Regions from separate parts of the Actinoallomurus sp. CA-142502 genome, predicted to be linked through region 2. Evidence: riboswitches for the same ligand, from Rfam matches in the RefSeq annotation. Region 2 holds a riboswitch; each other region holds the start of a gene.
What was found. A riboswitch is a leader RNA that binds a small molecule or an ion and turns the genes downstream of it on or off. The one in region 2 is predicted to bind cyclic di-AMP.

Region 1 (7,163 bases), 3.7 Mb from region 2:
CTGCCGGGAGGCAGAGTCGGGGCGCGTGCCCTGGCGACACTGTGCGTAGCAGCATCGGCGGCGTTGGTACTGCCGTCCGTGCCGGCCGAAGCAGCGCCGAAACCGACGCTGAAAGAGAGCCAGGCCAAGCTCAAGAAGCTTAATTCTCAGGTTGACCACCAGGACAACGTCTACAACAAGGCCAAGGAACAGCGCCAGGCCGCCAAGAAGAAGTACGACGCCCTGAACAAGTCGGTCGCCGAGGACCAGAAGACCTACGAGCGCCTCCGCGAGCGGGTCGCGCAGCTTGCCGCCGCCGCGTACAAGAGCGGCGACTCCGGCGACATTCCGAACCTCGTGTCGTCGAACAACCCGTCGGACGTTCTCGACCAGATCTCGGTCTTCACGCAGGTCGCGCACAACCGGTCGACCGAGGTCACCCAGTTCCTCAACGCGGCCCAGCTGCTGCAGCGCCAGAAGGCGCAGGCGCAGCAGGCCGCCGCCGACCTCAGTTCGAAGCTGAAGTCCGAGAAGGCGCAGCTCGACAAGCTGAAGAAGCAGGCCAGGCAGCAGCAGTCCCTGGTCAACAGGCTCGGCGGGGGCAGCACCTCGTCCGGCGGCCATGGCGGCACCTACAACGGGCCGGCGTCCGGCCCCGCCCGCCTCGCTCTCGAGTACGCGTACCAGCAGAAGGGCGCCCCGTACAAGTACGGCGGCACCGGCCCGTACAACTCCGGCTACGACTGCTCCGGGCTCATGATGATGGCCTGGCGGCACGCCGGCGTCAGCCTTCCCCGCGTCGTGCCGGACCAGTACAACGCCACCCGCCGCGTGGCGCGCTCGGACCTCCAGCCCGGTGACCTGGTCTTCTTCGACAACCTGAACCACGTCGGGATGTACGTCGGCAACAACCAGTTCATCCACGCGCCGCACACGGGCACGGTCGTCCAAATCGAGAGCCTGAGCGGCTACTACAGCTCCAACTTCTACGGCGCCGGCCGTCCGTAAGGGGCTGACCACAGTGGAGATGAAGCGTTCAACCATGTCCAGAACCAGTCGTTGGATCGTCGGCACCGCCGGAGCGGCCGTTGTCGCCGGGCTCGTCCTGCCCGCCAGCCCCGCCCAGGCGAAGCCCACTCCCTCGCTGAGCGCCGCCAAGCAGCAGCTCGCCAAGCTCAACGACCAGGTGGACCAGCTGGCCAACCAGTACAACAAGGCCAAGGAGGACTGGAAGGCCGCGCAGAGCCACCTCAAGGCGCTCAAGTCCTCCGTCACGGTCGAGCAGGAGACGTTCAACCAGCTGCACACCCGGGTCGCCCAGCTCGCCGCCGCGGCGTACAAGGAGGGCGGCGCGGGAGGGGACATCCCGCAGTTCGTGTCGGCCAAGGACCCTGAGTCCGTGCTCGACCAGATGACGGCCTTCACCAAGGTCTCCAGCAATCGCGCGGCGGAGCTGAACCAGTTCCTGGCGTCCGCGCAGCGGCTGGAGCGGCAGAAGGCGCTGGCGGAGCAGGCGGCCGAGCAGCTCAAGCAGCAGAAGGACCAGGTCGACAAGCAGCGGTCGGCGGCCAACTCGGCCATCAGGAAGCAGCTGCGCCTGATCGACAAGCTGGGCGCCAACATCGACCCGGGCTCGTCCAAGGCCAACTGCTCGATCCTGGCGACCGGCCGCGCCGAGACGGTGCTGAGGTACGCCTGCGCGCAGCTCGGCAAGCCGTACGTCTTCGGTGGCGCCGGCCCGAACGTCTTCGACTGCTCGGGCCTGACGATGATGGCCTACAAGCAGATCGGCATCAACCTCAGCCACTACGTGCCGAACCAGTACAGCGCGAGCCGGCGCGTGGCGAAGGCCGACCTCCAGCCGGGAGACCTCGTCTTCTTCAGCAACAACGACCACATGGGCATGTACGTCGGCAACGGCAAGTTCATCCAGGCGCCGCACACCGGCGATGTGGTGAAGATCTCCAGCCTCAGTGACGCGTACTACAGCCAGGTGTACTACGGCGGCGGTCGCCTGCTCTGACCGACCCGAACCTCACAGGCCCTCTGGCGATGCCCAGAGGGCCTGTTTCGGTCGGGGCCAATTCACCTTAGGTAATTCCTCTCGTACGCTCTGGCGACAAATTTGCGCATTCATTGGTGCCTTGTTAGCGTGCGCCGAGTTATGCGATACGCCCCATGTGTCGCATGCGGCCATCACGAGGGAATTCGTCCTCCGCTTTGGATGTGTTGTGGAACACATTCCGCCGGGCGACTTTCCTCTCGGCTTTCCGGAATGCAGAGATAAGCGGCCGGCCACAGTGAGAACCGCCCGGTGAGAGGGCGCGTCCGGCGGCCGCGAGCGCCGAGTCCGCGGGCACGCGGAGCCGGGGACCCACATGCGCGCGAAGGCGCAGATCCCCAGGGGTGAGTCGGTGCGCCTGCGCCATCACAGCAGACCGTAGTGCGGCGAACGGGCCGTGGTGCGGCGTGGTGCGCCGGGCGGACCGTAGGGCGGCTTCTTCCAGCCCGAACCCGTCAGCTAACCCGGTAGGCGCACACGGAAGGAGAGAACCCTGTCTCGCACCCCCTCGACCGCTTCGCCGAAGCGCGTCCGCCTCGCCGGCGGAATGCTGGCCGCGGGCGCGGTCCTCGCGCCGACGGTCCTGACGGCCTCGACGGCGTCCGCCTCATCGGACGCCGTCACGACCGTCACTCCGGTCGCCAACCCGGTGACCACCCCGGTCGCCACCCCCACGGCGGCCACGAGCGCGACGACGAAGCAGACGTCTTGGAGCAAGCGACACAAGGTCGGGCTGAAGGCGGTCGCCGCAGCCCGTAAGCAGATCGGCAAGCCGTACCGCTACGGTGGCAGCGGCCCGAGCAGTTTCGACTGCTCCGGTCTGGTCCAGTACGTCTACCGCAAGGCCGGAGTACGGCTCCCGCGCACCGCGGACGCCCAGCACCAGCACATCAAGCGGCACGTGAAGTTCTCCGACCTCGCCACCGGAGACCTGGTGTACTTCTACGGCGACGGCCACACGGGCATCGTCTCGAAGGTCAAGGGCAAGAAGATCTACATGATCCACGCCGCCCACTCCGGCACGCGCATCAAGCAGGTGCTGCTCAACAGCTACTACCGGGCACACTTCAACGGTGCCACCCGACCGTACTGAACCTGACGCACCCGCCGTACGACGACCGCCGGCGCCCGTCCGCGAGGCCGGGCCCGGCGGTCGCTCAGTGACGGTGGGCGTCATCGGCGGGGCACCCGGTCGTGGCGACTAGGATCGCGCGCATGCCGGCCAAGGGGAACGCGGACTCGCGGGTGACCACCGCGTCGGCCATGTTCGCCGGGCTCGCCGGGTTGGCGATCGTGGCCAATCTCGCCGTCGCGGTCGGTTACCTCGCGTTCCACGACGGTGCGGGCCGGGCCGCCGCCGCGTCTTCCCGGCCGGTCGCCGGGGCGCTGTCCGCCCCCAGCGTCGCCACGGTGAACGCCCTGCTCCAGCGCCGCTCGCGGGCCGTTCTCGCCCGCGACCGTGCCGCGTTCCTCGCCACCGTCGACCCGTCGGGACAGGCGTTCCGCGCCGGGCAGCAGGTGCTCTTCGACAACCTGGCCAAGGTGCCTCTCTCCGCCTGGAGGGAGTCCCTGGCCGACACGCGTCCCGCCGTGGCGGCCGATGACGGCTGGACGGCCCGGCTCAGGCTCACCTACCGGCTGCGCGGCTTCGACCGCCGCGACCTCGTCTACACCGAATACCTGACCTTCGACCGGCGCCCGGGCACCGGCTGGATGGTCTCCGGCGACGGCGCGGCGCACGGCCTGCGCGACGACCCGCAGATCTGGAACAGCGGCGGCCTCACCGTGGTCCACGGACGCCGCAGCCTCGTGCTCGCCGAGGACGGAGCCGTGGCCGGCGAGCTCCCCGCCGCCCGTACCGCCGAGCTCCGCGACATCGCCGCCCGTCTCGACGAGGGAGTCGGCGCCGTCTCCGGCGTCGTCGGCGACCGGTGGGCCCGGCACGCCGTGGCGCTCGTCCCCGCCACCGAGCAGAAGGCCGAAGAGCTCGCGGGAGACGTGCGCAACCTCGGCGACATCGCCGCGCTGGCCGCGGTCACCGGGGACGAGGGCGGCCAGGGTACGGGAGAGGACCGCCTCGTCATCACCCCCACCGCGTTCGGCCGGCTCACCGCCCTGGGCCGGCGCGTCGTCCTGACCCACGAACTCGTGCACGTCGCCATGGGCGGGGCGCGCGACGGCAAGACGCCGATGTGGCTGATCGAAGGACTCGCCGACTACGTCGGCTACAAGAAGGCGGGCGTCCCGACCAGGGCGGCCGGCCGCGAACTGGCCGACCTCATCGCCACCGGCGGCGTCCCGGCCACCCTGCCGGGCGCCACGGAGTTCGCCGGCTCGGGCGACCGGCTCTCGGCGGCGTACGAGGAGGCGTGGCTCGCCTGCCGCATGGTCGCCGAACGCTACGGTGAGGACCGGCTCGTCCGGCTCTACCGTACGGCCGAGGCGGAGCCGGAGGACTCGGGCGACCCGCGCCTCCAGGACCGCGCGCTCCGCAGCGTCCTGGGCGTCGGCACCGACCGGTTCGTCGCCCTGTGGCGTGCGTACGTCCGCCGCGAGCTCGCGTGAGCGGCGGACGAGGCGGTCAGGTGAGGAGCACGGGGTGTGTGCACGTCGTACCGGCGAGGCAAGGCGGGTGAACTCGGGTGATCCGCGTCGTCGAGACAGTGCGCTCCGCCGCGTCCGTCCGCTGCGGACCGGCGTGAGTCGCGGATGAGGCAGTCAGGTGAGGAGCACGGGGTGAACGCACGTCGTACGGCCGGGACCGCGGTCGTGGCCGAGGCGGAGGAGGGGCCCGGTCCCGCGCCGGATCGGCGCGGGGCGGCGATCGCCGCCGTGGTCCTGTGCGCGCTGCTGGCGGTGGTGATCCTCGTGACGACTCCCTGGCATCCGCTGCCCGGCGCCGGCCGGCCGGCCGACCCGGCGCTCGACTTCACGCGCGCGCAGATCGGCCGCGGCGACGCCTTCAACAGGGCCCTCGACCCGCCCGCGTACGCCGGGCTCGCCGCCGGGCTCCTGGTCGTGCTCCTGCTCGGGCTGACACCCCTGGGCGCGCGGCTGCTCGGCCCGGTCACGCGGCCCCTGCGGCGGTGGCCGCTGCGGCTGGTCGGCGTCGCGGTGGTGCTCGCGGTGCTGACCCGGCTCGCCGGCCTGCCGTTCGACGTGTGGTCCCAGACCGTGCTGCGCCGGTACGGGCTGTCCACCGAGCACTGGGGCGGCTGGTTCACCGACCAGCTCACCTCGCTCGGCGTCACCCTCGTCATCTGGATCGTCGTGCTGCTCGGCGTGCACCTGCTGGTCCGCCGATTCCCGCGCCGCTGGTGGGCGGGGGCGGCCGCGGGCGGGTTCGTGCTCGTCGCGGCGGCGTCGTTCGGCTATCCGGTGCTGGTCGAGCCGCTGTTCAACTCGTTCCACTCGATGCCCGCCGGGCCGCTGCGCACCGACCTGCTCGCGATGGCGCGGCGGGACGGCGTGCCGGTCGGCGACGTGCTCGTCGCCGACGCCTCCAAACGGACCACCGAGCTGAACGCCTACGTCTCCGGCTTCGGCTCCACCCGCCGGATCGTCGTCTACGACACGCTGCTCACCAGCGAGCCGCGCGCGGAGATCGAGCTCATCGTCGCGCACGAGCTCGGCCACGCCAAGCGCGACGACGTGCTGCACGGCACCCTCGTCGGCGCGCTCGGGGCGGCGGCCGGAGTCTGCGTGCTCTTCCTCGTCCTGACCTCCCCGCGGCTGCTGCGGCGCGCCGGGGCCGACTCACCGGCCGACCCGCGGTCGGTGGCGCTGCTGCTCGCCGCGGTCACCGTGCTCCTGCAGGTCGCCGGTCCGGTGGAGAACCTCGTCAGCCGCCGCATCGAGGCCCGCGCCGACATGCACGCGCTCGATCTGACGCGTGACCCGGAGACGTACGTGCGGATGCAGCGCTCGCTCAGCGCCCGCAACCTCGACGACCTGTCGCCGAACGCACTGGAGTACTCGCTGTGGAACAGCCACCCGACCGGTCCGCAGCGGATCGCCATGGGCCGCGACTGGGCCCGGCTCCACCACGTGCCGGTGCCCGCGCCGCTCGTGAACGGCACTTCGCCGTGACCGCGCGGTGAGCGCGGCCACGGCGAAGAAGGATGCGACTACTCCATCACCGGCTCGGCCGGGGCCGCGCGGCCGCCGAGCGGCGAGCCGACCGGCAGGGACAGCTTGCCCGGCATGCCGTTGGTCACCCCGGCCGCCGAGGTGTACCAGGCGACGAGCGCGGTCAGGACACCGATCCACCCACCGAGCTTGACCGTGCCGGTGCTGTGGGACAGGTTGCCGATGAACAGGACGATCTCGGTGACCTCAAGGGTCAGGAACACGCCGAACACCGCCGCGTTGACCTGGGTGCTCCAGAGCAACATGTAGGTGTTGAAGATGGCGAAGGCGAGCAGGATCCAGCCGAGGTCGTTCTGGATGAGCGACTCGGCGTTCGCTCCGCCGGCCTTGACGGCCGTCGGGGCGACGAGCTGGACGTACAGGCCCAGCCCGATCCAGAAGCCGCCGTACGTGGAGAACGCGGTGGCACCGAAGACGTTGCGGTTGCGGAACTCCCACATGCCGGCGAGCAGCTGGACGAGCCCGCCGTAGGCGAAGGCGTAGCCCAGCCAGGCGTCGGTGCCGTCCGTCCAGCCGGCGTTCTTGGCCGACAGGAGGAATGTGGTGAGTGCGAAGGCGGCGAGGCCGAGCGGGCCGGGGTCCGCGATGGACGATGCCGCCGGCGCGGGGGTTGAGGGGGTCTCGGTCAAGGTGGCTCCTCCTATATCCGTGGAGAACTCCACCGCCGTGCCTCGTCAGGTCCGCAGCGATCTCTCGCAGGCCGGGCGGGGTGAGGGCGGCCACGTGTTGACACCTGTAAAGATTAACGCCCTGTTTCGTTCCGGTCACTGGGCCGGGACCGAAATGTGATCACGCTTGCGATGCTGACAAAGCCATGACCGAGCGGAGCGAGGGAATCGAAGACACGCTGTGGTGGTCACTCCCTCCGACGCAGGAGGACTCATGACGAAGACGCTTGTGGTGACCAACGACTTCCCGCCGCGGCCGGGCGGGATCCAGGCCTTCGTGCACAACCTCGCCGTACGGCGGCCGC
Region 2 (7,163 bases):
CCCGTCTTCAAGGACGCGGCCTGGTGCGACATGTTCCTCGCCTGGGCGGCGGACAAGGCCGGAGTCGAAGACTTCGCGGGTGAGTTCGCCTCCACTCCGGATCACGCGAAGTGGTTCAAGAAGCACGACGCGTGGGGCCACCACCCCGAGCCGGGTGCCATCGTCTTCTTCTCGTGGAACGGCGGGAAGAGCATCGGCGACATCGAGCACGTAGGCATCGTCGAGTCGGTGCACGGCCACACGCTGCACACGATCGAGGCCAACCACAACGACCAGCTGGGCCGCGCCACCCGCGACGTCAGCCAGGTCGTCGGCTTCGGCTACCCGTCGAAGGTGAAGGTCAAGGCGGCCCCGGCTGAGCAGAAGTACGTCCCGAAGCACTCCGCGCCTCCGCCGGCCGCCAAGGAGATCGGCCAGCAGCCCGCCACCCCCATGCACGAGACCCAGACGACGGCCCAGCACGACTCCGCGCCGCCGCTGGCCGACCAGCAGGCCGCCCTCACCGGGCTGCTGGGCGTCGTGGTGTTCGGCACGGTGGCGTTGGCGCTGAGCAAGGCGAAGGTCCGCATGCCGATGCCGGCCCCGAACGTCCGCGTCCGCAAGCGCGGCAAGCACCACCGCACGCCGGTCGAGATGCCCGCCGACATGAACGTGGCCGACCTGGACGCCGCCGACGCCGGCACGGCCGTCATGCCGGCCCTGACCGCGGAGGCCGCGGCACTGGCCGAGGACAAGGAGTTCTGGGGCAAGATCACCGAGCTGGAGGAGGACGTCGAGCTGGCGTTCTGGAACACCCTCCACTCCGCGGTCTCCCAGTCCGACTCCGCCGAGTCCCTCAACGTCTGAGTCCGAGCCGGCCCTCCCCCGCCCGTGGGGAGGGCCCTCGGTGTTTCTCCGGGTCAGCCCGGCGGTGCCGCTTTCATCCGGTCCCGCGCGAGCCGGACGGTCGATCCGAACGACCGGCCGGGCGGTGGACCCGCCGCCGGCATCCCCTCACCTCGCCGCTTGACCGGGACCCCCAAGGTCAATGTCCAGCGTCGCCGCGGCCGAGGCGCCCGCCCGGATCGTGGCCGCCGACATCGAGGTGTTCGGGCGGATCGACGTCCTGGTGAACGACGCCGCCATCATCCGGCCGTCGCCCGCCCCGAGACCGGCTGCCTGACCGGCTCGGTGATCCACGTCGACGGCGGGATCGACGTCGCACGAGGAGCGCGCACCCAGACGCACGGTCCGTCCTGCGGGTCCGCCACAGATCACCGCGATGACCGACGTACGGGACCGTCTGAGCGGGTTCCCCGACGGCGTGAACGGCGGTCGCGACGCGGATCCGATCGGTTCCGGGCCGGAAAGAGGCGTTCACCGCACCGGCCGGAACGGCCCCTGACGGCGTACGCCACCGCCACGGACCGCCGACGCGTTTCCCGCGATGTCGGCGTATACAGCACCGTCCGCAGCCGGACTTCGCTCTCGCCTAGGCGGAAAGGGCCAGAGCGGCATCACCCACAGTGACCATCCTGGAAGACGGTGGACCATCTCCGCATGTTCCGGTTGGCCGGCCCGTCACGGTCCGTTAGTGTCCCACGGTGTCACCGGCCGGTTCCCGGCCGGACCGCCGAGTCGCCGCACGCGCAAGCCAGCGCGTCCGGTGAGCCGGGGACCCAACTCGCGGAGCGCTTTCAGGGGGCTCTCCCACCGCGCTCGGTCCCGGGGTGAATCCGTAACCGGTAGGGCTTCTCCTTGCCCGAACCCGTCAGCTAACCCGGTAGGCGGCCCAGGAGAAAGAGGAGCACCCGAATGGAGCCTTCGCGAACCGCGAAAGCGCATCATAGGCCGCACCGCACCCAGCACACCGTGGTCGCCGGCATCCTTCTCACCGCCGGACTGCTCCTGCCGTCACCCGCGGCCGAGGCGAAGCCGGCACCCGCCATCGACGCGCTCCGGCAGCAGGCCGACCAGCTCAACACCCAGCTCGAACAGCTCACCGAGCAGTACGACGGGCTGCGGGTCCGGCTGCGGCAGGCCCAGCGCGCCAGCGCGATCGCCAAGGCGACCTCGCGACGTGAGACCAAGGCCCTCAAGGGCATCCAGCAACGTGTCGGCCGCCTGGCCGCGCTGCGCTACATGAACAGCGCGCCGGACGAGGCACCCGCGCTGTTCTCCGCCAAGGACCCGCAGGCACTGCTGGACCAGGCCGCGACCCTGCACTTCTTCACCCAGCAGGACGACACGCAGGTCCGCCAGCTCACCCAGGCGATCCAGAACGCCGAGCGCGCCTGGCAGAACGCCCGTGACCAGGCCTCGCGGTCCACGCTGCTCAAGGCGCAGCTCGCGCAGAAGAAGGCGACCATCGGCCGGACGCTCGACAAGCTGCGCCGTCCGCTGCTGAAGGACGCCGTCGAGCGCGCCGAGCACGGCGAGAGCGTGCCGGAGATCCCGGGCGGGTCCACCAAGGCGATCGGCGCCGTACGCGCGGCGCTGACGCAGCTCGGCGTCCCGTACGTCTGGGGCGGCGCGACGCCCGGAAAGGGGTTCGACTGCTCCGGGCTGACCATGTGGGCGTACAAGCAGGTCGGGGTCAACCTGCCGCACTACGGCGGCGACCAGTGGAACGCCGGCGTCCACGTCTCACGGAGCGACCTGCAGCCCGGTGACCTGGTGTTCTTCTACTCCGACATCCACCACATGGGGATGTACCTCGGAGACGGGAAGTTCATCCACGCGCCGCACACCGGCGACCACGTGCGGGTCGCCGACCTGGCCACCCGCCCGTTCGCCGGGGCCGTACGCATCGTCTGAGTGACGGGGCCCCGGGCTCGGGGCCCCGACCTCACTTCGTCGTGCGGTACATCTCCGCGACCATGAACGCCAGGTCGAGTGCCTGGCTGCGGTTGAGCCGCGGGTCGCAGGCGGTCTCGTACCGCTGGTGAAGGTCGTCCTCGACGATCTCGTGGCCGCCGCCCACGCACTCGGTGACGTCGTCGCCGGTGAACTCCAGGTGGACGCCGCCCGGGTGGGTGCCCAGCGCGCGGTGGACGTCGAAGAAGCCCGCCACCTCGTCCATGACGTCGTCGAGCCGTCGGGTCTTGTAGCCGCTCTCGGCCTCGAAGGTGTTGCCGTGCATCGGGTCGCAGATCCACGCGACCTGCGCGCCGCTCGCGGTGACCTTCTCCACCAGCGGCGGCAGCGCGTCGCGTACGCGGCCGGCGCCCATGCGGATCACGAACGTCAGGCGGCCCGGCTCGCGTTCGGGGTCGAGCTTGTCGATGAGCGCCAGGGCGTCCTCGGCGGACGTCGTCGGGCCGAGTTTGACCCCGATCGGGTTGCGGATGTGCCGCATGAACTCCACGTGCGCGCCGTCGAGCTGCCGGGTGCGCTCGCCGATCCACAGGAAGTGCCCGGACACGTCGTACGGCAGGCCTGAGCGCGAGTCGATGCGGGTCAGCGCCCGCTCGTAGTCGAGGATCAGCGCCTCGTGGCTGGAGTAGAGCTGGACGCGGTGGAACTCCTCCGGGTCGGCGCCGGCGGCGTGCATGAACGCCAGCGCCCGGTCGATCTCCCCCGCCAGCCGCTCGTAGCGACGCCCGGCCGGGCTGGCCGCCACGAAGTCCTGGTTCCACGCGTGGACCTGGCGCAGGTCGGCGTACCCGCCCTGGGTGAAGGCGCGGCAGAGGTTCAGCGTGACCGCGGCGGCGTGGTACGCCCGCAGCAGGCGGCCCGGGTCCGGCGTCCGCTCGTCGGCGGTGAAGCCGAAGCCGTTGACCATGTCGCCGCGGTACGCGGGAAGCTCGACGCCCTCGCGGACCTCGACCGGCTTCGACCGCGGCTTGGCGAACTGGCCCGCCATCCGGCCGATCTTGACGACCGGCACGCTCGCGGCGTACGTCAGGACGACCGACATCTGGAGCAGGGTCTTGAGCTTGTTGCGCACGTCGTCGGCGGTGGCGCCGGAGAACGTCTCGGCGCAGTCGCCGCCCTGCAGCACGAACGCCTCGCCGCGCGCCACGGCGGCGAGCTGTGCGCGGAGCTGGTCGCACTCGCCCGCGAACACGAGCGGCGGAAGCTTGGCGAGCTGGTCGGCGACGGCGCCCACCTGTGCGGGGTCGGGCCAATCGGGCTGCTGGGCCGCAGGAAGATCGCGCCAGGAGTCAAGGAGGTCCACGGGCACCTAGGGTATCGACCATTACGCCATGCCCGGGCAGCCGACCACCCCCGACGCGACGCCCTTGCCCGACCTTGGGAGACGCATGGGGAGACGCGGACGTTCTCCAGGCCGCGGTCGCGGCCCCTCAGTAGGGTCGAGGCGGATGGACGGCCGGGGACACCGACGGCGCAGGGGGCACGATGGGCGGCAGTGACGGGGCGGCCCGGACGCCCGGGTCCTCATCCTCAAGAACGTGGACGCCGGCGGCTGGCGGTTCGCGGTGCACGCCGACAGTCCCAAGGGCCGTCACCTGGCGGACGTGCCCCGGGCGGCGCTCACCTTCTACTGGCCTCTGCAAGGCCGCCAGGTACGCGTACGGGGCGCCGTGGAGCCCGCCTCTCCCGAGCAGAGCGCCGCCGACCTGCTGGCCCGTGCGCCCTCCGCCCGCGCCGAGGCGCTGCTGGGCCGCCAGAGCGGCCACCTGGAGAGCCTTGACGACCGCGACCAGGCCTTCCGCACGGCGCTGGCCCGGATCGAGGCGGACCCCGCTCTGGTCAGCCCGGAGTGGACGCTCTACACCCTCGTTCCCGTCCAGATCGAGTTCTGGCAGGCCGACAAGGACCGCGTGCACACCCGGCTGCGGTACGAACGCTCCGGCCGCCGCGGCCCGTGGGAAACCCACATGTTGTGGCCGTAGTTTCCGCCGGCCGGTCCGGTTCGGGGCCGGACCACAGTTGATCGCCTTCATCACGGGCGCGGCCCGCGTCTGCGATGATGGGCCGACTTCCCGCAGACAGCCGACGACGCATGAGGTTCTGACAAATGAGCACCACCAGCCGCGCCTACGACATCTGGCTCCGTAAGCCGGAAGAGGCCCAGCAGCTCCTGGAGTCGAAGCGGGCCGATCTCGAAGGTGACGGGCTGTCGCTGCTGTCGTGGCTCGTCCTCACCAACGAGCGCGACGACCGGAAGAGCGAGCAGATCGCCAACGCGGCCATCGCGGCGGGCGGCGACACCCGGTTCGCCACGGCCGCGCTCGCCGAGGTCTACAAGTGGCGGGGCGACTACAACCGCGCCGCGGACATCGTCCGCTCGGCGCGCGAGAAGTACCCGACCATCCCCTGGTACGCCCTGACGCTGGCCGACATCCTCAAGGACGGCGGCCGCCTCGACGAGGCCGAGGCGCTCCTGGAGTCGGTCGTGAACGACTCCCAGCTGCGCCGGCACGCGCTCAAGCGCCTGTCGAAGTGGGCGGTGGACCGGGGCGACAAGCCCCGCGCCCTGAAGTACCAGACCGACCTGATCGCCCTGGCGCCCGACTACCTGGTCTACGCGTCGGACTACACCCTGCTGGCCCACCTGCGGCTCGAGGCGGGCGACCCCGCGGGCGCCCGCGATGTCCTCCAGCGCGGCGCGTCCATCTACGCGGGCAACATGCAGATCAGGGAGATGCTGCACCAGCACTTCGGCGAGACGGCCCCGGCCAAGCCGCCGACGGTGGCGCCGGTCGACGAGCGGACCGTCGGCGCCCGCCGCATCCCCATCAAGACCAGGATGATCACGCTGCGCTCCGGCATCCTCCCGGTGATCCAGGAGGCCACCGCCGGCCAGCTGCGTCCCGACGACATCCTCGCGCTGTCCGAGAGCCCCGCCTCGGCCGGTCAGGGCCGGATGATCCCGCTGGAGATGATCACGCCGGAGGGCATGGCCAAGCAGCTCAGCAAGTTCGTCGGCAAGATCGGGCCGCTGCACAGCCCGGCCGGCATGCAGGGCGCGATCATGGAGGCCGGGCGCGCGAAGGTGCTGCTCGGCGCCGCCGCGGGCGCGGCCGGCAAGCTCGTCGGCAAGCGCGGCTGGTTCTACCGCGTCGCCGGGCCGGGCGCCGCGATGATTGACGATGTGGCCGCCGCCCTGCCACCGCACGACCACCACCTGCTCTTCGGCCCCGGCCGTCCCGACAAGCTGTCGGAGGAGCTCGCCGCGGCCCTCGGCTGCCACGTCTGCGTCGTCGACGCCAACAACCTGACGGGCGCGTGGGTCGTCGGCGCCTCGGCGGGCGTCGACCGCAAGTGGGTGGAGAAGGTCCTGTCGGACAACCCGGCCGGCAACGAGGACGAGCAGACGCCCATCGTGGTGATCCGCAAGATCTGAGGCCGCACGGCGAGCGCGCGGCGCGGGAGACTCCGTCGCCGCGCGCTCGCGTCTCCGCGAAAGGGGCCTTTCCGACAACCCAGGCGGCGACCGGGAGGAGCAGCCCTCTAGGCTGATGATCCACAACAGCTGAGGTGCTCCACGCCTCGCCTCGGAGTGACGCCCCGGCCCGGTACGTCCGGCGCCGGGGCGCTCTCGTCCCCCGAAGCTCGGAGAAGATCAAGTGCGCTCACGGACGGTCGCCGGACTCATGGCCCTTGGGATGCTCGCCGCGGGATGCGGCAACGGCGGCGGTGGCGGCGGGACGTCACCGAGCCCCTCCGCGTCGGGGACGACACCGGCCGCGAGCGCGCTGACCGAGACGCAGGCACGGGCGATCTTCGCCAAGTACCAGAAGGTCAACAACCAGGCCAACGCCCACCTGTCGGCCGCGACGTTGTCCACGATCGAGACCGGGGCCATGCTCAAGGGCGACCTGGCCGACTACAAGGTCACCCGCGCCGGGCTGGACTCGAAGATCAAACCGTTCACCTACCACTCGGCCCGGTTCTACCTCCCGCGCGACGCCGACTGGTTCGCGGTCGACGCGAAGCCCAGCAACGGCGACGGTGAGGAGTTCCTCGTCTTCGCCAAGACCGGCGGAACGTACAAGCTCGCCACCTCCGCCTGGAAGAACAAGGCGTCGTTCCCCACCATCGCGCGGGGCGCGGACGGCTCGGCCACGGCGGTGACGACCCCGGCCACCGCGAAGCTCGCCGCCGCGCACTCGGAGTACCTGTCCAACGTCGCGGCGGGCCTGCGCGGATCGGGCTTCGCGGCCGGCGCCCTGACCTCCAAGCTCGGCGCGCAGTGGCACGGCTACGTCAACAAG
Region 3 (7,163 bases), 2.5 Mb from region 2:
ATGTCGATGAGCGCCAGGGCGGCGACCGCGTCGGGCCGTTGCTCGGCCAGGGCCGTGGCGACCGTACAACCGGAGGAATGCCCGACCACCGTCACCCGGCCCACGCCGTGCCCGTCCAGCGCGGCGGCGACCCGACGTGCCTGAGCGGCGACGTCGTAGCCGCCGAGCGGGCTTGCTCCCCTCTCGTGACGTAGCAGGTCGACACGGATGACACGGTGCGCGTCCGCCAGCAGGGGAACCACCGGGTCCCAGCAGGCCGGAGGGGCCGCCGCGTTGGAGAGCAGAAGCAGGGCGGGCGCGCCCGGCCTGCCGTTCTCCACGACGTGCACCTCACCATCGTCAGGCTGAACGAACCGGTAACCGGCGTTCGCGGCGCCGGAAGGCTGCTCTGCCATGGGATCGTCTCCTGCCGCGCTGTCAGGTGGGGACTGCGAGCATCACAGGCGAACCGCCCTGGTGTCTTGGACGAATGTTCCGGCTCCGGATACCGAAAAAACAGGTTGGGCCGGATGGCGTTCGGTTGATAGCGTGCGCGGCACCGTGACGTCACGCGAGGAGGTGAGACCCATGAACGCTGTATCGAAGTGGGTGCTCCCCTTCGCCGTCACGGTCGGGTGATCGACAGAGGGATCGCCGGGAGCGCCTCGATAACAGGGCACTCCCGAAAGGCGACAACCTATGCACGAAATCGTGATCGCGCGGGTCGCGGAGCGACAATGGCACGCGGTGGAGGACGACCGGGTGGTCGGCCGCGGAGACACTTCACACCGGCCCGACGGGCGGATCTTCCTCAGTATCGACGCGTGGCACGACGCGGTCTTCGACCGGCTCACCGATGCCATGCTGGCGGACCTGCCGAGGCCGCTGTACACGGTGGTCGACGAGCCTGACGTCGACCTGACGTCCTGCTGGCAGCGAGCCGGCTTCACGACCCGACGCCGCGAATGGGAGTACGTCCTCCCCACCGATCCGCGGGTCACGGGGCTCGGCTCGGTGCTCTCGCCGGAGGGCGTGACGACGGTGCCCGTCGGCGCGGCGCGGGAGGACCCGCTGCGCGAGGTGTACGACGCGATCCGCGCCGAAGTCGACGCCACCGTCGGCTGGGCGTCGATGCCGGTCGAAGTACCGGTCCGGCCGGACGGGACTCCGCTGCCGCTGGACCCGTCGAAGTACGCCGTCGCGGTACAGGCCGATCGATACGTGGGACTGGTCCGGGTCACGGGACGGGTGGCCTTGCAGCCGCGGATCGGGCTGCTCGCGGTCCGATCCGACCAGCGCCGCCGCGGTATCGCCCGATCACTGCTGGCCCACGTGCTGGGCGCGCTGCACCACTCCGGGGTCGAGACGGCATCGGCCGAAGTCAATGAATCCAACGAGGCTGCCATGGCGCTGTTCGAGGGCATCGGCGCCCGGCGCGTCAACAGCAACCTGGAATTGGTTCTCCGCTGACGCCTCGCCTCCTACCTCACCGTCACCGAGAAGGGCGAGAACATGGCCAGAACAACAAAAGGAATCGAAGTCGAGGGCACCGTCATCACGTGTCTACGCGATGCCACCTTCACGGTGGAGCTGGAGAACGGGCACGAAGTGCTCGCCCACATCAGCGGAAAGATACGGAGGAACCACATCAGGATCCTGCCGTACGACCGGGTGCTCGTGGAACTCAGCCCGTACGACCTGACCCGCGGCCGGATCCTCTTCCGGTACCGGACGTAGCCGTCGTCTGACGTGACAAGTACCGGCGGCCGGCTCTCGCACCGGCCGCCGGTACCACCGTCATGCCGCGCCTGAAGGCCGGCCGGCGGGAGTTCACCGGCGCCGCCAGAGCCCCTCGTCCACGCGTACCTCGTGGCGGCCGACCCGGTCGGCCATACGACCCTCGATGCCGACGTTGAGGCTCATCGCGAAGTTCTGCGCGCCGCGATCAGCCATACACGAAGCGTACCTTTGATCACGATTCGGTAGATTTGCACCGTTTGACCCCCTACACTCCACAGGACTCGACGGTCCCAGACTCCCCATCAGAAACACGACCGTCGGCCGAATCCCTGCAGCTCAGGGAACCGGGGACCCACGTAGTACGGGGTGAATCCGCAGCGCCCGGCGCTCGGTAGGGCATCTCCCGCCCGAACCCGACAGCTAACCCGGTAGGCGTCAGGAGAGGAGTTCGTACGTGCCATCTTCATATTCGCGGCTAACACGTTCCGGCCGCCTGGGAGGTATCACGGCGTTGATGGTGAGCGCCGCCCTCCTTCTTCCCGCGAGCGGCGCGAACGCGACCGGCGGGTCGTCAGCGGCCACCGCGAAGAAGAAACTGGACAAGCTCAACAGCCAGGTGGACGAACTCGCCAACCAGTACGACAAGGCCGAGACCCAGTTGGCCGCGGCCAAGAAGCATCTTGCCGTGATCAATAAGCAGCTGAAAATGGAAAAACCTCAGTATCAGAACCTGCGCGTACGGGTGGCGCAGATGGCCGTCGCCGCGTACAAGAACGGCACCCTCGACAGCACCACGTTCGCCGCCTCCAAGGACCCTGACGCGGCACTGCAGGACATGTCGACCTTCGCCGAGCTCTCGCGCAACCAGAACCAGGCGATGACCGCGCTCCTGGCATCCGCCCAACGCCTCCAGCGGGGCCAGGAAGAAGCCCGTTCGACGCTGCAGAGCATCACCACGACCGCGACCGCGTTGAAGAAGAAGAAAGCCGTGGTCGAGAAGGCGATCGCGAAGCAGAAAGCGCTGTTGGCCAAGACCAACAGCTCCAGCGGAAGCACGCGTGGCGGTTCGAGCGGCGGCGCCACCACGTCCGCCTCCGGACAGGCCGGCAAAGCCGTGAATTATGCCAAAGCCCAACTCGGGAAGCCCTATGTCTTCGGCGGTACGGGCCCGAACGGCTACGACTGTTCCGGGCTGACGATGATGGCCTGGCGCGCTGCCGGCGTCAGTCTCCCCCGCGTCGTCCCCGACCAGTACAACGCCATCCGCCACGTCGCCAAGTCGAATCTGCAACCCGGTGACCTGGTCTTCTTCGACAGCCTTGGCCACGAAGGGATATACGTCGGCGGCGGTAGGTTCATCCACGCCCCGCACACCGGCACGGACGTCCAGTACGCCAGCATGTCGAACTCCTACTGGGTCTCACACTTCGTCGGCGCCGGCCGCCCGTAACGCCGCCGCGGAAGGCCGCCGGTACGGGAACCACGGGCGGCCCGTTCTCATCGGAACCAATCGTGGACGGGATTACGCCGGACGATGGGCACCAGCTGGTCAACGGGCGGTACCGCCTGGTCGAGGTGATCGGCCAGGGCGGCATGGGCACGGTCTGGCGCGGTCATGACGAGATGCTCGGCCGTGAGGTCGCCATCAAAGAGGTCACCCTGTCGCCCGACCTCGACGATGACGAACGGGCCGAGCTCAGCGCGCTCGCGCTGCAGGAGGCGCGTGCCACCGCCCGGCTGAACCATCCCGGGATCATCACGATCCACGACGTCATCGACGACGACGGCGTCCCGATCATCGTCATGGAACTCCTCCATGGTCGTCCACTCGCCGACATCCTCAAGGAGGAGGTACGGCTGCCGTACCGGCGCGTCGCCGAGATCGGGGCGGCGACGCTGGAGGCGCTGCGGGAGGCGCACGCCGCCGGCGTCGTCCACCGTGACCTCAAGCCCGCCAACATCCTGATCAGCGAACGACGGATCGTCATCACCGACTTCGGCGTCGCCCAACGGGTCGGTGAGCGCGCCGAAGAGGCCGGAGACGTCACCGGCACCCCGGCGTTCATGGCCCCCGAGCAGGCCGAGAACGCCGCCGCCAGCCCCACCGCCGACCTGTGGGCCCTCGGCGCCACGCTCTTCAACGCGACCGAGGGCAGACCACCGTACGAAGGCCCGGACTACGCCACCGTCCTGCTCACCCTGCTCACCCAGGACCCGCCGGCGCCCGTACGCGCGGGCCCCCTCGCACCACTGATCACGGCACTGCTGCGCCGGGACCCGGAACGGCGCCCGAGCGCGGAACAGGCCGCCGAACAGCTCGCGGAGATCCTGCGCGGGGAACCCGGCGGCGCGACGGACATGGCCGCCGCCGAAAGACCGGCCATCGTGCCCGCCGCCACCGAGAAGCCGGCTGCGCCGTCGCCGCCGAAGAGCAGCGTCCCGGCCCGCCCGAGCGCGGCCGACCCCGTACGGAGAGCCGCACGGCCGCTCCATCCGCCGAGCCCGGGTCCCCGGACCGCTCCGGCCCGTACCGGCCGTCCATCGCCGCCGACCGTCAAGCCCGGACGAGTCGCGGGCATCGCGGTGCTCGTGATCCTGGGCGTCACCGTGCTGTATCTCGGCACCCACGCCGGCTCGACCGGCTCGCCCGCGGCCGCTCCCTCCGCGGTGCCGTCCGACCCACTGGACGGTCTGCCATCCGACTTCCCGCAACCCACACCGAGCCAGCCGCCGGACGACGTGCCGCCCGACGAGGATTTCGCCGTGACGGCGCTCAGCCCGGACGGGGACCTCGTCGCGTTCAGCGGGGACTCCGGGGTCGTGCGGTTGTACGACACCGCCACCCACAAGCTGAGGCGCTCCTGGAAGACGCCTCGGTCCGGCGAGGGGGTCACCGCGCTGACCTTCAGCCCGGACGGCCGGACCGTCGCCGCGAGCAGTGACGAGGGTGTGGACCTCTGGACCGTCAGCACTCACAAGAGGCGCAAGTTCGCCCAGCTCCACGATGCGATCGGCGCGTTGGGGTTCAGTCCGGACGGCCGGACCCTCACCGCGCTGGGCTCGGGTGGCCGCATCGGCGTCTGGACTGTCGGTACGGGGAAGTACGCCTCCAGTGCCATCCCCCTCGGCGGCGACACCACCGTCTGTATCTCCATGGCGGTGAGTTCGAGCGGGCAAGACGTCGCCTGCGGCTACTACGACGGCAATATGGGCGGCATGCTCGTCTGGGACGTCAAGAAGCACAAGCGGCGCGCCTCATGGCCCGCCGAAACGGCTGACGAAGTGGCGTTCAGCCCCGACGGCAAGACTCTCGCGTTCCCCGACTCAGAAGACGACAGCCTGCAGTTGTGGAACATCGCCTCTCACCGGATGACCGCCGAGTTGGACGCCTCACACATGCCGTCCGGTATGGCCTTCAGCCCGGACGGCAAAAGTCTCGCCGTTCCCTCCTACGACCCGAGCGCCGGCGAGGACACCGTCGATATCTGGAAGCTCCCCGGCGGGAAGAAGGCCACGACGCTGCGGCGCATCGACACGCCGAAGACGCTGGCCTTCAGCCGCGACGGCGCCACACTGGTCACCGCGGACGGGGACGAGGGCGCACTGTGGAAAGTGCGATCGCACAAGCAACTCGCGTCCTGGACCAAGTGACCTCTTACCGCTGCTCGACACGACGGCTATCACTGATCCGACAATCCACCCCAGAGGGGCGAACCCACACCGCCACCAACACCGCGCATTAATTGATTGTGAACTAGATTATGTAGTTCACGTGTCGATGGACGGGTATACGCATTGCGCCGCGGTCGTGCGGCAAGGCAGGAAATCCCGATTTCGACTCATATGCAGGTGCACAAATTGGCACGATATAAGAAACAACGGCCCGCGAACGCGCTCGCCAAGGTACTTTCGCTGGCTTTCGCGGCGACCACGGCGGTCGGCGGACTCGCAGTAGTGACGTCCTCCCCGGTGTCGACTCATGCAGAGCACAAGATGTCTGCGAACTCGCCCGCCGGGTACACGTTGAGCTCACTACCCACCTACTGCCACCGTGGGCTCTTTGGGAGTCTTCACTGCTTCGATGCCATCGATGACGATGACGACGGTGACGCAGAAGATGGAGATGACAATCTTCCCTCAGTAGCCGTAGAAGGCTTGCGAGGGCCGCAGGGCTCGCAAGGCGATGAGGGCGCCACCGGACCAACTGGCGCTACTGGACCAACCGGCCCTACGGGCCCAACTGCTCCCACCGGTGCTACCGGCGCTACGGGCGCCACCGGCGCTACCGGCGCTACCGGACCCACAGGACCAACTGGCCCCACCGGCGCTACTGGCCCCACCGGCGCTACTGGCCCCACCGGCGCTACCGGACCTACCGGCCCGACAGGGCCGACAGGGCCCAGCGGCGTTACCGGTCCTACAGGCCCGACAGGGCAAACCGGTCCCACGGGCGCTACTGGATCCACCGGGCCGACAGGCCCAACGGGGTCCACCGGCGCTACTGGACCCACAGGCCCGACAGGCTCGACAGGTCCCACCGGAGCCACAGGCGTTGGCGCTGTCGGTCCCACGGGTCCAACTGGTCCCAATGGCGTTGACGGGGTCACCGGGGCTACCGGACCCACGGGCCCAACAGGTCCCACAGGGGTTACCGGTCCCACAGGAGTTGCCGGTCCCACCGGCGCTACAGGATTTACCGGTCCGACAGGCCCGATCGGCCCCACCGGCGCCACAGGGGTCATCGGAGCTACCGGTCCCACCGGCCCGACCGGACCGACCGGCGCCACCGGGGGGACGGGGCCGGTGGGACCGTCCAAGTGCGTCGGCACAGCGGCGGCCCAAGGCCAGACGAAGGCCGTCGTGGCCGTTCGTAATGGGAAGGTGTTCGGCCAAACGGTCAACGAGGCCACCACTCCGCCTACGCCCACCCCGCTCACCGACTTCACCCCAGCGTTCGGCGCCGTCACGGTGGATTGTGCGTCGGTGGCGATCCAGGGCAACGCGAACGTGTTCGTCACCGTGCGCACGAGCACCGATCAGCTCCTTGAGGTCGGGTGCACGCTGAACAACTTCCCGACCAGCTGCGGTGGAACAGTGGTCAACCTGGGGACCATCCCCATGTTGGTTCAGTCGCCTGCCCCCGTACACGCGTCCGTCGCACCGGCCAAGAGCCGGGACAGGCGGGACCCCGCGAGGGCCGGCTGAACGAGTGTTCGCTCGCGGGCATCCTCGAACACCGAGGATGCCCGCGAGCGAACGACGGCGCGGCTCTCCCCTCACTCTCACGAGCCATGAGCGGACGCCGAGTGAGATCAACCGAGAACGCTCCGCAGATTTCGCCGGCGCGGGGTACCGGCACGATCTGAGAAGAGAGCCTTCGCCAGTTGGCGGTAGCCGGGCATCGGGTCGTGGCCCGGGTCCACCAGTACCTGTACGCCGACGTG
Region 4 (7,163 bases), 350 kb from region 2:
CGGACGGGTCCGAGCCGCCGGTCAACTGGCTCCGCCAGGGCTGAGACACCGCGCCGGGTTCAGGCCACCGAGATGGGACGCCGTTTCGCATATCGGACAAGGTTGGACACTCATCGAACGGCATGTCATCATCGGTGTATGGCTGCTGCGAACCCGTTGCTGGTGATGCGCCGGCACGTCGATTTTCTCCGCGTGGGCAGCGCCATCTGTCGTTGACACTGATCAACCGCCACTGCCTCATGGGCGCGCGGTATGCCGGTGTCGGATTTCCTTAAGCTCAGCGTAGAGCCAGCAGCGAGCCTGCCGGTGTGCTCCGCGTCCACCACCCACCACGGAGGACGCGCACGATGCCACCCCGTCAGCGGAGGCGAGGCGAGGGTCAGTGGGCCCTCGGCTATCGCGAACCGCTCAACAAGAACGAAGAGAACAAGAAGAACGACGACGGACTGAACGTCCGCGACCGGATCCTGGGCGTCTACTCCAAGGCCGGCTTCGACTCGATCGACCCGGCCGACCTGCGCGGCCGGTTCCGCTGGTACGGGCTCTACACGCAGCGGCGCCCGGGGATCGACGGCGGCAAGACCGCCGTCCTCGAGGACGAGGAGCTCGACGACCGCTACTTCATGCTGCGCGTCCGCCTCGACGGCGGCCGGCTGAACCTCGACCAGCTGCGCGCGATCGCCGACGTGTCGAGCAAGTACGCGCGCGGCACCGCCGACGTGACCGACCGGCAGAACATCCAGCTGCACTGGATCGAGATCGAGTCGGTGCCGGCGATCTGGGAGACGCTGGAGGCCGTCGGCCTGTCCACGACGGAGGCCTGCGGCGACACCCCGCGCGTGATCCTCGGCTGCCCGCTCGCCGGGATCGCCGCCGATGAGGTGATCGACGCCACCCCGCAGCTCGAGGAGATCCACGACCGCTACATCGGCAGCCCGGACTTCTCCAACCTGCCGCGCAAGTTCAAGACTGCGATGTCCGGCTGCACGGCGCAGTGCACCGTCCACGAGATCAACGACATCGCGTTCGTCGGTGTGGTGAACGACGAGGGCGAGACCGGCTACGACCTCTGGGTCGGCGGCGGGCTGTCCACCAACCCGATGTTCGCCAAGCGCCTCGGCGCCTTCGTCCGCCCCGAGCAGGCGCACGAGGTCTGGGCCGGGGTCATCGGAATCTTCCGCGACTACGGCTACCGGCGGCTGCGGAGCCGCGCCCGGCTCAAGTTCCTGATGAACGACTGGGGACCCGAGCGCTTCCGCGAGGTGCTGGAGAAGGAGTACCTCGGCTACCAGCTGCCCGACGGGCCGGCGCCGGGCGCCCCCCGTGACGCCCGGCGGGACCACGTCGGCATCCACCCGCAGCGCGACGGCAACTACTACGTCGGGTTCGCGCCGAGGGTGGGCCGGGTCAACGGCGAGCTGCTGCACGTGATCGCCGACCTGGCCGAGGAGTACGGCTCGGGTCAGGTGCGCACGACGACCGAGCAGAAGCTGGTCATCCTCGACGTGCCCGAGGACCGCACCGAGGCCCTCGCCGCCGAACTGGAGGCCCACGACCTGCAGGTGCGGCCCTCGACCTTCCGGCGGCAGACGATGGCCTGCACCGGCATCGAGTACTGCAAGCTCGCGATCGTCGAGACCAAGCAGCGCGGCATGGACCTCATCGAGGAGCTGGAGAAGCGCCTCCCGGACTTCGATCAGCCGCTGAGCATCAACCTCAACGGCTGCCCGAACTCCTGCGCGCGTGTGCAGGTCGCCGACATCGGGCTGAAGGGCCAGCTGGTCACCGACGCCGACGGCAACCAGGTCGAGGGCTACCAGATCCACCTCGGCGGGGCGGTCGGCGGCGCCTTCGGCAAGAAGGTCCGCGGGCTGAAGACCACGGCCGACGAGCTGCCCGACTACGTCGAGCGGGTCCTGCGCCGCTACCAGAAGCAGCGCGGCGACGGCGAGTCCTTCGCCGACTGGGTGCAGCGGGCGGAACAGGAGGACCTGAAATGAGCGAACGGAGTGAGCGAACCGAGAACACGGCGCCCTCAGTGACTCCTCCGACGAAGGAGGACTCATGACTGAACGAGCGGTCCCCTTCTACTGCCCCTACTGCGGCGACGAGGACCTGGAGCCGTACGAGAGCGACGGCGGCGGCTGGCACTGCCGTGCCTGCACCCGCGCGTTCCGGCTGCGGTTCATCGGCACCGGCGCGCTCAGCACCGCCGTCCCCGCCGCGCCGAAGGGAGGCGCGAGATGACGCTCACCTTCGAACGCCCGACCGCCGCGCTCGACCTCACCGACATCGTCGAGTCGGCCGCCGACGCCCTCGAGGAGGCGCCGGCCGAGGAGATCATTCGCTGGGCGATCGCGACCTTCGGCGACCGGATCTGCGTGACGTCCTCGATGAAGGACGCCGTGCTGGTGGACATCGCCGCCAAGATCCGGCCGGGCATCGACGTGCTGTTCGTCGACACCGGCTACCACTTCGCCGAGACGATCGGCACCCGCGACGCCGTCGAGGCCGTCTACCCGGTCAACGTGGTGAACGTCACCTCCTCGCGTACGGTCGCCGAGCAGGAGCGCGACCTGGGTCCCCGGCTCTACGGCCGGAACCCGGACCTGTGCTGCCACCTGCGCAAGGTCGAGCCGCTGAACCGCGCCCTGGAGCCGTACCTCGCGTGGATCACCGGGATCCGCCGGGAGGAGACCTCGCACCGGCGCGGGTCCCGGGTCGTGGAGTGGAACGCCTCGCGCGGGAAGGTCAAGGTCAACCCGCTCGCCCGGTGGACGCACGAGCAGCTCGGCGCCTACATCGAGAAGAACGGCATCCTCGTCAACCCGCTGCAGTACGACGGCTACCCCTCCATCGGGTGCGAGCCGTGCACGCAGCGGGTCGCACCCGGCGACGATCCGCGCAGCGGCCGGTGGGCCGGCACCGGAAAGTCCGAATGCGGCATCAACCTCTGATCACCTGCGCGCCTCCGCCGCCGCTGGTGGCGGTGGCGCACGGCAGCCGGGACCCGCGTGCGGCGGCGACGGTCGAGGACCTGCTCGATCTCGTACGCCGCCGGTCCGGGCTGCGGGTCGTGACGTCCTATCTTGACCACGCGCCCCCGACGCCCGGCCAGGCGCTCGGCGCGCTCGCCGGCGCCGGCACCGGCGCGGGCGAGGCCGTCGTTCTCCCCCTCCTGCTGACCGCCGCGTACCACAGCAAGACCGACATTCCCGGCGCGCTGACCGAGGTGCGCCGGGAGCACCCGCGGATGCGCCTGCGGTACGGCGCGACGCTCGGGCCGCACCCGCTGATGACCGCGGCCCTGGAGCGGAGGCTGGCCGAGGCGGGAGTGACGCCCGACCCGGACACGGCGCTCGTGCTGGCCGCCGCGGGGTCCAGCGACCCGTCGGCCAACGCGACGATCGGCCGGATGGCCCGCGGCTGGCGCGGCTGGCGGCGTGTCGTCCCCGCCTACGCCTCCGCCGCGCGCCCGACGCCGGCCGAGGCCGTACGAAGGCTGCTGAACGCCGGGGCCCCGCGGGTCGCGGTCGCCTCCTACTTCCTGGCCCCCGGCTACTTCGCCGACAAGGTCCGCGACGAGTCGCTCGCGGCGGGGGCGGTGGCGGTCTCGGGGGCGCTCGGCGCGGCGCCCGAGCTGGCCGAGATCATCGAGCAGCGTTACACCGAGATCATCACGCTGGGTGATCAAGCTGCTGTGGGCTGAAAACCCTTATTTCGCAAGGGTTCTGGGGGTTGACAGACCGCCGATGTGATCTTCTCGCAGGTCAGAGGCGGTGAGTGTCCATATTTCCCCTTTACGGCCCGAAATATGTTTGCTATGTTCGGTTGACCGGCGGCGCCCCCCATGCGCCGTCCGTAACATCCCCGCCGGCCAGGGCCTGCCCCCCAGCACCACGAAGTGCGGCACGCGACGACGCGTGAGATGGGCCCCCCTTCCAAGGCCGCGACGGTTCATAACCGCGCCGCTCTGCGCATCCCCTGCGATCCCCCCACATGGATCCGCCTCGATGCCGGTTCGGCGAACGCGCCGCATCCGCCGCGCAGCGACGGAGCCAGGCCCCTCGTGTCTCTCACAGGGCATGTGGCACGCCAACAGCGTGCCCACCGGGTGACTTCCCGCCCGAGCCCTCGGGGCCATCGGCAGGCGCCGGGAAGTGAAAGTGCACCGGACGAATGGACGACAAGATCCCCTAGACCTGAATGAAGTGGCCGCCCACGCGGCCGCCATCCCCCTGTTCTTCGAGCCGTCCGCTCAGAGACGGCTCCCGCTGAATCCGCACATCGCGGAACCGGGGACCCACCGCACCACTGGGGTGAATCGGCGCATCCCCTCGCGCCGTAGGGCAGCTTCCACGCCCGAACCCGTCAGCTAACCCGGTAAGCGGCATGGAAGCAAAGGAGTGCTCAACGTGTCAGGTCGACACAAGAAGTCATGCCGTCTGCTGCGTAACACCAGACTCGGCGGCTCCCTCGCCGCCGTCACCGCGGTCGGCGCGACCGCGATCAGCCTGATCGCGGCGGCCCCGGCCGGATCCTCCCAGAACGTCGACGCGGTCTCGGCCCAAGCGATGGCCGCCGTTCCCCACGGCACCGCCGCCTCCCCCAAGGAACCGCACACGCTGGCCCTGTCCGACAAGAGCGCCGGCAACGTCGCCGCCAAGAAGCGCGAGTGGCTGCCCACCGCGAGCGACGCGCTGAAGCTCGCCACCTCCCAGGTCGGCGTCAGCGAGGACTCCTCGGGCGGCGGCACCAAGTTCCAGAAGTGGTTCGTCTCCTCCCCGTGGGCCGAGCGCGGCGTCGAGCGCGACGGCGGCCAGGTCTCCGACTACGCCAACGCGAACTGGTGCGACATGTTCGTGTCCTGGATCGGCGCCCAGCTGGGCGTCAAGGGGATGGGCGCGGACGCGTTCACCCGTACCCACGCCCAGTGGTTCAAGGACCAGGGCCGCTGGGGCGAGGACGCCACGCCCGGCGCCGTCGTGTTCTTCTCCTGGAGCGGGAGCAAGTCGATCGACGACATCGACCACGTCGGCATGGTCATCAAGGACAACCACGACGGCACCATCCAGACCATCGAGGGCAACACCGACAACGCCGTGAAGATCCGCACGCGCGACAAGTCCACGGTCGTCGGCTACGGCTACCCCGAGTACGGCTCCAACGACGCCTGAGCCCTCCCCTCGCCCCGGCCGCACGGCCGGCCGGGGCGGCCCGCCCTGCACACCGTCCCCGTCTCCCCTGTGCTGAGAGGCCAACCCCCCATGTTCAGAATCAGCAACAAGTATCTGGATCGATTCACCAGCAAGACGTTCGCGTCGGTCGCGGCCGGCGTCGTCGTGGCGGGCGCGGGCGCGTCCGCCGCACTGGTCCACTCCACGTCCTCCCAGGCCGCCCGTACGAGCGCCGTGCAGGTGTCGCAGGGCGACTCCGGCCTCGTGGGGCCCGGAACGGAGGGCCACACGGCCAAGCTGCCCCGGCAGCTTCCCAGTGAGAAGGCCGACAAGAAGGCCGCCCTGCCGACCGGCGTCTCCACCGGCACGTCGTTCTGGGACGCGCAGACCGCGTCCGGCAAGCCGATGTCGTACCACACGATCGCCAGCCCGTACTGGCCGCTCGGCACCAAGGTGAAGATCACCGTCGGCAAGAAGAGCGCCGTCGGCGTGGTCGAGGACTTCGGCCCGGCCGAGTGGGCGGTCGCCCAGCACAGCCCGCCGGCCATCATCGACCTGTCCGAGGAGATGATGCAGTACTTCACCGGCACCCGGTCCAACTCGATCCCGATCAAGTTCCAGGTGCTGGAGATGGGTAACGGCCCCGTCTACCGCCACTCGGGCACCGGCTACGACATGGCGACCGGAGTGTCCGAGAAATAGCCCTCTTCCGCCCCCTTCCCCCCTGGGGGCGTTCGGGGCCCCTCCACCCGAGGGGCCCCGAACCTTTTTCGGCGTTACGCGGTTGCGCCTAAGAAGTGAACTAGGGTTCAATTCTTGTATGCCGTACCGCCGTACGCCCCGCGTCGAAGCGCGCCTGAGCGCCTCGCGTGAACGCATCCTGTCCGCCGCAGTGGCGATCGTCGCCGAGCACGGCTACGCGGGATGCTCGGTGGCCGCCGTGGCCCGTCGGGCCGGCGTCGCGACCGGCAGCGTCTACCGCCACTTCCCGGCAAAGGCCGACCTGGTCGCGGAGGTGTTCCGCACGACGAGCCGGCGCGAGGTCGACGCCGTGGCGCGGGCGGTGGCCCTGGAGAGCACCGCCGCCGAGGCGATCGCCGCCGTGGTAGAGACCTTCGCGGGCCGCGCGCTGCGGGGCCCGCGGATGGCGTACGCGCTGCTCGCCGAGCCCGCCGACCCGGCCGTCGACGGTGAGCGGCTGGTGTTCCGGCGCGCGTTCGCCGACGCCATCGGGGTGCTCATCACCCGGGGCATCGCCACCGGCGAGCTGCCCGATCAGGACGTCCAGGTGAGCGCGGCGGCACTCGTCGGGGCGATCGGCGACGCCCTCATCGGCCCGCTGGCGGCGCGCGCCGCCGTGACGGACGCCTCCGTCACCGCGCCGGTCCCGGACGTCTCCAGCGGCACGGCTCACCTCATCACCTTCGTCCAGCGCAGCATCGGAGCGGTCTCATGACGACGCATGACGTGTTCAACCAGGTCCCTCCGCTGACCGGCTACGACGTGGCCGACGACCCGGCGCTGCTGGACGGGCTGTTCCGCGAGGGCGGCGGCTGGGCGACCGAGGAGATCCACGAGCTCGGCCGGCTGGCCGGCGGCGAGGAGGCGCAGGAGTGGGGCCGGCTCGCCAATGAGTACCGCCCGGTGCTGCGCACCCACGACCGGTACGGCCACCGCGTCGACGAGGTGGAGTTCCACCCCGCCTGGCACGAGCTGATGAAGGTCGCGGTCGGGCACGGACTGCACGCCCGCGCGTGGACCGAGCGCGCCGGCGCGCACGTGGCCCGCGCCGCCAAGTTCTACGTGTGGCGGGTCGACGCCGGGCACGGCTGCCCGATCTCGATGACGTACGCCGCCGTGCCCGCGCTGCGCCAGGAGCCCGACCTCGCCCGCGAGTACGAACCGCTGCTGACCTCCGGCACGTACGACTTCGGCCTGCGCCCGCCGCTGACCAAGGCCGGCATCCTCGCCGGGATGTCGATGACG

Region 1: linked by a shared signal. The riboswitch ahead of ACQEV1_RS18770 (C40 family peptidase) and the one ahead of ACQEV1_RS35665 (C40 family peptidase) in region 2 are both predicted to bind cyclic di-AMP.
Region 3: linked by a shared signal. The riboswitch ahead of ACQEV1_RS47315 (NlpC/P60 family protein) and the one ahead of ACQEV1_RS35665 (C40 family peptidase) in region 2 are both predicted to bind cyclic di-AMP.
Region 4: linked by a shared signal. The riboswitch ahead of ACQEV1_RS37240 (CHAP domain-containing protein) and the one ahead of ACQEV1_RS35665 (C40 family peptidase) in region 2 are both predicted to bind cyclic di-AMP.

What each region holds. Positions count from the first base shown of each region.
Region 1 is NZ_JBNJMY010000001.1:3,867,727-3,874,889, forward strand. Features, by position in the region: gene ACQEV1_RS18760 (NlpC/P60 family protein) at 79-987, shown strand; gene ACQEV1_RS18765 (NlpC/P60 family protein) at 1,022-2,002, shown strand; cyclic di-AMP (ydaO/yuaA leader) riboswitch at 2,312-2,530, shown strand; gene ACQEV1_RS18770 (C40 family peptidase) at 2,589-3,134, shown strand; gene ACQEV1_RS18775 (basic secretory protein-like protein) at 3,257-4,606, shown strand; gene ACQEV1_RS18780 (M48 family metallopeptidase) at 4,778-6,130, shown strand; gene ACQEV1_RS18785 (acetate uptake transporter) at 6,169-6,819, opposite strand; gene ACQEV1_RS18790 (glycosyltransferase family 4 protein) at 7,073-7,163, shown strand, end outside.
Region 2 is NZ_JBNJMY010000001.1:7,608,675-7,615,837, forward strand. Features, by position in the region: gene ACQEV1_RS35655 (CHAP domain-containing protein) at 1-846, shown strand, start outside; gene ACQEV1_RS35660 (hypothetical protein) at 1,028-1,162, shown strand; cyclic di-AMP (ydaO/yuaA leader) riboswitch at 1,622-1,783, shown strand; gene ACQEV1_RS35665 (C40 family peptidase) at 1,795-2,796, shown strand; gene ACQEV1_RS35670 (class II 3-deoxy-7-phosphoheptulonate synthase) at 2,828-4,159, opposite strand; partial or broken gene ACQEV1_RS35675 (pyridoxamine 5'-phosphate oxidase family protein) at 4,371-4,535, shown strand; gene ACQEV1_RS35680 (pyridoxine 5'-phosphate oxidase C-terminal domain-containing protein) at 4,527-4,838, shown strand; gene ACQEV1_RS35685 (tetratricopeptide repeat protein) at 4,964-6,292, shown strand; gene ACQEV1_RS35690 (hypothetical protein) at 6,516-7,163, shown strand, end outside.
Region 3 is NZ_JBNJMY010000001.1:10,111,835-10,118,997, forward strand. Features, by position in the region: gene ACQEV1_RS47295 (alpha/beta fold hydrolase) at 1-395, opposite strand, end outside; gene ACQEV1_RS47300 (GNAT family N-acetyltransferase) at 679-1,449, shown strand; gene infA (translation initiation factor IF-1) at 1,492-1,716, shown strand; gene ACQEV1_RS47310 (hypothetical protein) at 1,810-1,932, opposite strand; cyclic di-AMP (ydaO/yuaA leader) riboswitch at 2,029-2,168, shown strand; gene ACQEV1_RS47315 (NlpC/P60 family protein) at 2,234-3,169, shown strand; gene ACQEV1_RS47320 (WD40 repeat domain-containing serine/threonine protein kinase) at 3,232-5,370, shown strand; gene ACQEV1_RS47325 (hypothetical protein) at 6,580-6,924, shown strand; gene ACQEV1_RS47330 (LLM class F420-dependent oxidoreductase) at 7,032-7,163, opposite strand, start outside.
Region 4 is NZ_JBNJMY010000001.1:7,958,951-7,966,113, forward strand. Features, by position in the region: gene ACQEV1_RS37215 (hypothetical protein) at 1-44, shown strand, start outside; gene ACQEV1_RS37220 (nitrite/sulfite reductase) at 348-2,000, shown strand; gene ACQEV1_RS37225 (Insertion element protein) at 2,065-2,247, shown strand; gene ACQEV1_RS37230 (phosphoadenylyl-sulfate reductase) at 2,244-2,957, shown strand; gene ACQEV1_RS37235 (sirohydrochlorin chelatase) at 2,939-3,709, shown strand; cyclic di-AMP (ydaO/yuaA leader) riboswitch at 4,263-4,405, shown strand; gene ACQEV1_RS37240 (CHAP domain-containing protein) at 4,416-5,177, shown strand; gene ACQEV1_RS37245 (hypothetical protein) at 5,268-5,879, shown strand; gene ACQEV1_RS37250 (TetR/AcrR family transcriptional regulator) at 5,998-6,633, shown strand; gene ACQEV1_RS37255 (acyl-CoA dehydrogenase family protein) at 6,630-7,163, shown strand, end outside.